Regions from separate parts of the Kitasatospora sp. NPDC048722 genome, predicted to be linked through region 2. Evidence: riboswitches for the same ligand, from Rfam matches in the RefSeq annotation. Region 2 holds a riboswitch; each other region holds the start of a gene.
The links. A riboswitch is a leader RNA that binds a small molecule or an ion and turns the genes downstream of it on or off. The one in region 2 is predicted to bind magnesium.
Positions count from the first base shown of each region.

Region 1: linked by a shared signal. The riboswitch ahead of AB0C76_RS29635 (hypothetical protein) and the one ahead of AB0C76_RS29815 (CBS domain-containing protein) in region 2 are both predicted to bind magnesium.
Region 3: linked by a shared signal. The riboswitch ahead of AB0C76_RS12825 (NRAMP family divalent metal transporter) and the one ahead of AB0C76_RS29815 (CBS domain-containing protein) in region 2 are both predicted to bind magnesium.

Region 1 covers NZ_JBEZGX010000047.1:59,797-62,055, forward strand. The annotation lists gene AB0C76_RS29625 (hypothetical protein) at 1-312, opposite strand, end outside; gene AB0C76_RS29630 (winged helix-turn-helix domain-containing protein) at 359-835, opposite strand; gene AB0C76_RS29635 (hypothetical protein) at 896-1,150, opposite strand; M-box (ykoK) riboswitch at 1,533-1,706, opposite strand; gene AB0C76_RS29640 (universal stress protein) at 2,178-2,259, opposite strand, start outside.
Region 2 covers NZ_JBEZGX010000048.1:20,476-22,734, reverse strand. The annotation lists M-box (ykoK) riboswitch at 532-711, shown strand; gene AB0C76_RS29815 (CBS domain-containing protein) at 1,023-2,259, shown strand, end outside.
Region 3 covers NZ_JBEZGX010000013.1:118,032-120,290, forward strand. The annotation lists gene AB0C76_RS12825 (NRAMP family divalent metal transporter) at 1-1,216, opposite strand, end outside; M-box (ykoK) riboswitch at 1,591-1,777, opposite strand; gene AB0C76_RS12830 (BlaI/MecI/CopY family transcriptional regulator) at 1,952-2,259, shown strand, end outside.

The DNA.
Region 1 (2,259 bases), on a different contig from region 2:
GTCCTCGGCGAGCAGCAGCGGGCGGACGGCCTCCATCGGGAAGCCCTCCAGGGCGCGGGTGCTGTAGACGGGGCCGTCCGGGCCCGGCGGAGGCAGCGGGAGCCTTCGCCGGGCCGCCAGACGGCGGCCGACCAGCAGCGCGGCGACGAGCAGCAGGCCGGTGGCGGCGGCGCCGATCAGGGCGGCGCCGATCACCGGCCGCTCCGGGTCCGAGGCCTCGCTCAACGCGAGGCCTTCGAGGACGAGGAGCGTCAGGACGACGAGCAGCCCCGCCGCCTCGCCGCGCCGCGGGAGCAGCTTGCCGGGAGTCATCGGAAACCTCATCGTGGAGGTGGGGAAGGTGAGTTGGCTGAACGGGTCAGGCTGCGGCGGCCAGCCGGGGGTCGTACTTGTAGCCGACCTGGCGGACGGTCGCGAGGGCGGGCCGGTGTCCGGGGCCGAGCTTGCGGCGTATCCGGGCGATGTGGGTGGAGATGGTGCGGGTGTCGCCGTTGTCGGGGCGGCCCCACACGCTCTCCATCAGCTGGCGGCGGCTGTGCACCCGCAGCGGGTTGGCGACCAGGTGGGCGAGCAGCTCGAACTCCATGAAGGTGAGGTCGACTTCGCGGCCGTCGACGGTCGCGACCCGTTGCTCGGGGTCGATCGCCAGCCCGTTCGGCGGGGTGTCGTCGCCGGTCCGCACCCGGGTGGCCCGGACGGGGGACTGCGCGGGGACGGGCTGTACGGGGGAGGCCTGCGCGGCCTTGGCCGCGGGGGCGCTTGCCCTCGTGACGGCGCGGAGGGCGGCCCGGTGGTCGGAGAAGATGACGTCGAGCCGGGGGTAGCGGACGGCCATGACGGGACTTCCTTCGGCGTGAATCTGCTGGTGGAGTGGGTGGCGGAAGCGGACGGGTGGTCAGTACTCGGCATGCCGGCGGGCGCACGGCCGCGCCGTCCCGTCGGCGGCGGTGACGGTCTCCCATCGGGCCCGCAGGCGCACCTGAGGCCCGGCCGGGGCCTGCGAACCGATGGCCTGGAGCACGCTGTCGGCGATCGGGCCCGCGGCGATCGGGCCCGCGGCGATCCGGCCGAGGACGCCGGCGGGGGTGGCGCGCAGGCCGCGGGGCGGAGCGGTCCGGGGGGCGGGGTGGAAGGAAGCGGCGACGGACATGGCGACTCACCTCGGGTTCAACGGTCGGCGGGCGTGCGGGGGCATGCCCCGGCCGGGCGTGGCGTGGGGTTGGCAGGTTGACGCGCGAGCGCGCCTCGCAGCGGGCGACGGTGGCCCCCTGCGGGCACGACACCGCGACCCGGGGCGGCCTGTCCGATGTGGGGCCGCGCGGGCGAGGTGGGTGCGACGGGACGTCAGAAGCGCTGCGCGATAGAGGTGTTCAGCGTCTGCCGGAGGCGCGCTCGGGCACACGGGAACGGGGCTGACTGTGGCCCGGACTGCTACTGCTGTCCATGTGATCGCCTCCTTCCGGTCGGGCGCACCACGGGCGGCGCGTTCATCGACTCGGCAGGAGCTCGCCAACCTGCCCCCCGGGGCGGCCGGCTCACCCCAACTCGTCAGAGCTTTGGCACTTCACGGCGTAATCCCCCCTTGGGGGAAGCCACTTGGGATCAACCCTTAGGTCGGGAAGATCTGTCCTGAACCTGGGCGTCTCTCGACGTCGTCGGGTCAGTGGCCTGTGTCCGTGAAGACGCCTCACCGAACGAGGTGCCTTTCAAACACCCGAAAGCATAGCCCGGAACCGCGCGACCCTCGACACCTTTGTCGAACTTCTGACACGAACTCCCGACACGTACTCCCGGTGCGAACACCCTCCCCGGGGCGCATGGCGTTCGAGTGCGACCTGATGACGGTGGGTGCGAGGGGATCCTCGGCGTGATCGGCGGCTCGACGGGCGGCTACCGCGCTCGGGCTCGGCATGGTGCACCCGCAGGCCGTCCCGACCGTGGTCCCCGCTCTCCGGCTGCTTCGGGGCGAGCACAGCCTCGCGACCCGGACGCGGCTGCTGCCGCCCTCGCTCACGTGGCTGAGCGCCCACCTCAACGCTCCTTCTCCAGAGGGGCGTTGACATGACGCCGCCCCCGTCCGGGCGGATCGGACGGGGGCGGCGCAGGGGGCTCGCCGGGCCGGCCCCGGTGGCCCTGGCCGTGGTGCCGCGGTGCGGTGGTGTCGCGGTGCGGTGGTGTCAGCGGGCGAGGAGCGGAAGCGGGGCGCCCGTGCGGGCGGGGAGTTCGAGGCGGGTCAGGAGTTCGGACGGGGACACCTCG
Region 2 (2,259 bases):
GAGAACTCTCCGGGAGACCGGATGGGGGCGCTCGCGCGGTGCGAAAAAGCTGACACTGATGTTGAAGCTGACCAGGGGTCACAGTGGAGGTTCGAATCCTCCCCCCGGCACCACCGGCCGGGGTAGCCCAAGCCAGGCAGAGGCGGGCCCCGTGAATCTCAGACTCTCGCTCCAGTCTCAGCATTCGCCGCCGAACACCGGATCGACCGGGTGCGGACGAACATCGACGAATGCAGGTTCAAGTCCTGCCTGTGCCGCTCCGTGGCACGGTAGTTCAACGGCAGAACGCGTCGGTTTCAATCTGATCCGCGGCCCTTAAACGTGCCGGTGTGAGCAATTGGGCGGCACACAGGGGCCCGGGAGCAGGCTACGCTCCCGGGTCCTCTCGCCTTCCGGACACCCGCGTACGCCTCCGCACACGCGCGCGCCGACGCGCGCCCGGCGGCTCCCCCGCTGGTCGGGGCGGGGTCAAGCTCAGGTCAAGGGTTATGCCGGGGGGATGGCGAGGCCCTATCCTGTCAAGGATTCGAAAAGACACCTCGTTCGGTGAGGCGTCTTCACGGACACAGGCCACTGATCCCACCCGTCGAGAGACGCTCCGGATCAGGACAGGTCTCCCCGGCCCAAGGGGTGACCCCAAGTGGCTTCCCCGCCCGCACCGGCCGGGGACACGCCGTGGAGTGCCAAAGCTCTGACGAGTTGGGGTGCATCGGGCGGTGACGTCCGTCCACCCTGCCATGCCGCCGCGGCACCGGATCGCGGCCGAGATCGGGAGGGGGCGTGATGGACGGAAGTCCTGGCCATAGTCGGCCCTCCACCGTTTCGTTCCCGCCGTCCTTCTTCCGCCGCTCCAGGCGGCTCCTCCTTCCCTGACCCGCCGGGTCCGCTCCGCTTCCCCCCTCGCGTCCGTGTGACGCGGGAGGCCCCTGCGTGCGCCCGGTGACCCCTGCGGTCAGGGTTGGCAGTGGCATGCCACCAGGCGGCCCGATGCCCCGTCCTGCCGGGGCGAGGGGGGTTTCTCCATGGCCACCACCACACTGTTCTCGTCCGCCACGGCGCGCCTTCGCGACCGCACCGTCGAAGCCGAGCGCCGCACCACCGTCACCAAGGCCGTCCGATCGTCGCTCGTCTCGCTCGCCGGGCTGGTCGGCGGCCCGGTCACCAACCAGGCCGGCGAGGAGGTGGGCCGCGTCGTCGACGTCGTCGCCCGCCTCTACGGACCGGAGCCCTACCCGCCCGTCACCGGCCTGATCATCCGCATAGGCCGCCGCCGCGCGTTCATCGCGGCCACCACCGTCGAGCGGATCCACACCAGCGGGGTCCGCCTGCGCACCTCCCGCGTCGACCTGCGCGACTTCAACCGCAGGCCCGGCGAGGTGTTGCTCGCCCGCGACGTGATGGACCACCAACTCGTCGACGTCGACGGCGTCCAGGTCACCCGCGCAGCCGACCTCTACCTCGCCCCGCTCGCCGCCCGCACCGTCCTGGTCGGCGTCGACGTCTCGCTGCCCACCCTCCTGCGCCGCCTCGGGCCGCGCCGCTGGCAGATCCGCCCCACCCCGGACGGCGTCCTGGACTGGCAGTCCGTCGCCCCCTTCGGCGAACAGGCCACCCACGGCCCCGCCGAGGTGCGACTGCGCGCCTCCCGCTCCGCGCTGCACCGGCTGCGCCCGGCCGACCTCGCCGACATCCTGGAGGACCTCGGCCGCCACGAGCGCCAGCAGCTGCTCGGCTGGCTGGAGCCGGAGCACGCGGCGGACGCGCTGGAGGAGATGGAGCCCGCCGAGCTGGAGAACCTCCTGCGCGAGGCGCCGCCCGAGCACGCCGCCCGGCTGGTCGACGAGATGGAGCCGGACGAGGCCGCCGACGCCCTGCGCGACCTGAACCCGGGCGAGCGCGAGAACCTGCTGGCCCGGATGCCCGAGCCCGAGGCCGCCGAGCTGCGCTCGCTGCTCACCCACCGCGAGGGCACGGCCGGCGGCGCGATGACCACCCTGCTGGTCACCACCCGCTCGGCCCGGACCGTCGGCGAGGTGCGGGCCGAGCTCGCCGCCCAGGCCGAACACCGCACCGACATCGACGCGGTGACCGTCCTGGACGACGACGGCGTCCTGGTCGGCGACATCCCGCTGTTCGACCTCGCCGTCGCCGAGGACACCACCGTGGTCGCCGACCTGGTCGCCTGGCGGGCCCAGTTCGGCCCGCCGGTGACCGTCCGCCCCGACACCCGTCTCGCCGAGGCCGCCCACCACCTGGTCG
Region 3 (2,259 bases), on a different contig from region 2:
GCAGCAGCACGCCGGCGAGCACCTGGACGAACTGCGTCATCAGGCCCTGGGTGTACTCGGTGGACAGCAGCGTGATCGCCGCGGCGACCACGACCAGGCCGGCGTAGATCCCGTAGAAGCCCTTGGCACCCTTCACGCCGCGGTGCAGCGAGTGCTTGATGCCGAAGACGTCGCCGACGGCGTAGGCGGTGGAGAGCGAGACCGCGAAGGCGCCGATGATCGAGGCGTCCAGCAGGGCGACGGCGAACAGCACACCGGCCAGGCGGCCGGCCTTGTCCTCGATGCCCCTGGCGACGGCGGCCGCGTCGGAGAACTGGCCGAAGCCGTCGGTACCCGCGAACGCGGCGGCGGTGAGGCCCATCATCGCGGCGGCGCCGACGATGACCACGGCGATCCCGATCCACAGGTCGACCTTCTCGTACCTCATGAAACGCGGGGTGATGCGCTTGTCGATGACGTACGACTGCTGGAAGAACAGCTGCCAGGGGGCGACGGTGGTGCCGACGATGGAGATGATCACCAGCATGACCGCCGCGAGCCGGCCCGAACCGCCCGGCATGCTCGGCACCACGAAGTCGTGGGCCATCTGCGAGGTCTTCGGGTGGACCATGAAGTAGATCGGCACCAGCAGCAGCGAGCCGGCGCACAGCGTGACGGCGACCCGCTCGAAGCGCTGGAAGGAGCCGGTGAACGCCGAGGCGATGATGATCGCGGCGGCCAGGACCACCGAGGCGGCCTTCGGCAGGCCGAGGTAGCCGGCCGCGAGGGTGACGCCGATGAACTCGGTCACCAGGGTCAGGGCGTTGAGCAGGAAGAGGTCGATGACGCTGAACGCGCCCCAGAACCTGCCGAAGCGCTCCAGGATCAGCCGCGCGTGGCCGACGCCGGTGACGGCGCCGAGGCGCAGCACCATCTCCTGGTTGACGTACAGCACGGGGACCAGCATCAGCAGGGTCCACAGCAGCTGGGTGCCGTAGTTCTGGCCGGCCTGGCCGTAGGTGGAGAAGGCGCCGGCGTCGTTGTCGCCGACCATGACGATCAGGCCCGGGCCGATGATCGCCAGCAGCGTCTTCAGCCGCACCGAGAGGCCCCGGCGGGGCGCGTCGTCGTCCAGCCTGATGGTGCCGAGGGCACCCTTGATGTCACCGATGTGCGCGTCGTCCAGCACCGCGCTGCGAGCGGCGGGAACCTTCGGGTCGAGCATGGCGTTCGCCATGGTGGGTCCTCCCCGCCCCCTGCCTTGAGGGGGCCGTCAGGGGGCACGCAGCAGTAATCCCCCCTGCGGACGCGCGACACCGGGCCGCACGGCGGCGCGAGCCGGGACAAGGCCGGTCTCGGGCGTCGCGCTGACATGACGGTGCGTCAAGTCGCTTGCGTCAGGGCATGGTTGAGCGCACCACGGAGCGCCTGACGGAGCGTTCGCAGGAAAGGTTGTTACCGCGTGCCGGAGGTGTACGAGAGCATGCGGGGGCAGGGGCGACTGTGGCCCGGACTACTGCAGTCCATGTTTCTCGCCTCCTCCCGGCCGGGGGGCGCACCGACTGTGCGCCGCATCGCGACACGGCAAGGAGCGGACCGGTCCCGTCGACCGGTACACCCCAACTCGTCAGAGCTTTGGCACTTCACGGCGTAATCCCCGGCCGCAACGGGCGCTGCGGGGAAGCCACTTGGGATCAACCCTTAACTCGGGAAGATCTGTCCTGAACCTGGGCGTCTCTCGACGTCGTCGGGTCAGTGGCCTGTGTCCGTGAAGACGCCTCACCGAACGAGGTGCCTCTTCAAACCTCGAAGAGCATACCCCCGTGCGGATCGCCGTGGGCCACTTTTCCGGTTTCCTTCGACACCTTTGTAGAACTTTGACGCAGGAGGACGCAGGACGTCGGCGACGTCGAACGCCGTACCATGGGCGCCGTTCCAGACGGCGGCGGCGAGGAAGGGGAAACGGGCGGTGCTGCGCGGGTTCGGCGACCTTGAGGCCGAGATCATGGACCGGCTCTGGTCCTGGGGCCGGCCGGCCACGGTGCGCGAGGTGGTCGACGACCTCCAGCAGCAGCGGCCGGTCGCCTACACCACCGTGACCACGGTGGCCGACATCCTCCACACCAAGGGCTGGCTGCGCCGGGACAAGGTCGGCCGCGCCTGGGTGTACGAGCCGACCTGCACGCGCGAGGCGTACACCGCCCGGCTCATGCACCAGGCGCTGGAGACCACCCACGACCGCACCGGCGCGCTGCTGCACTTCGTCGACGCCATGACCGG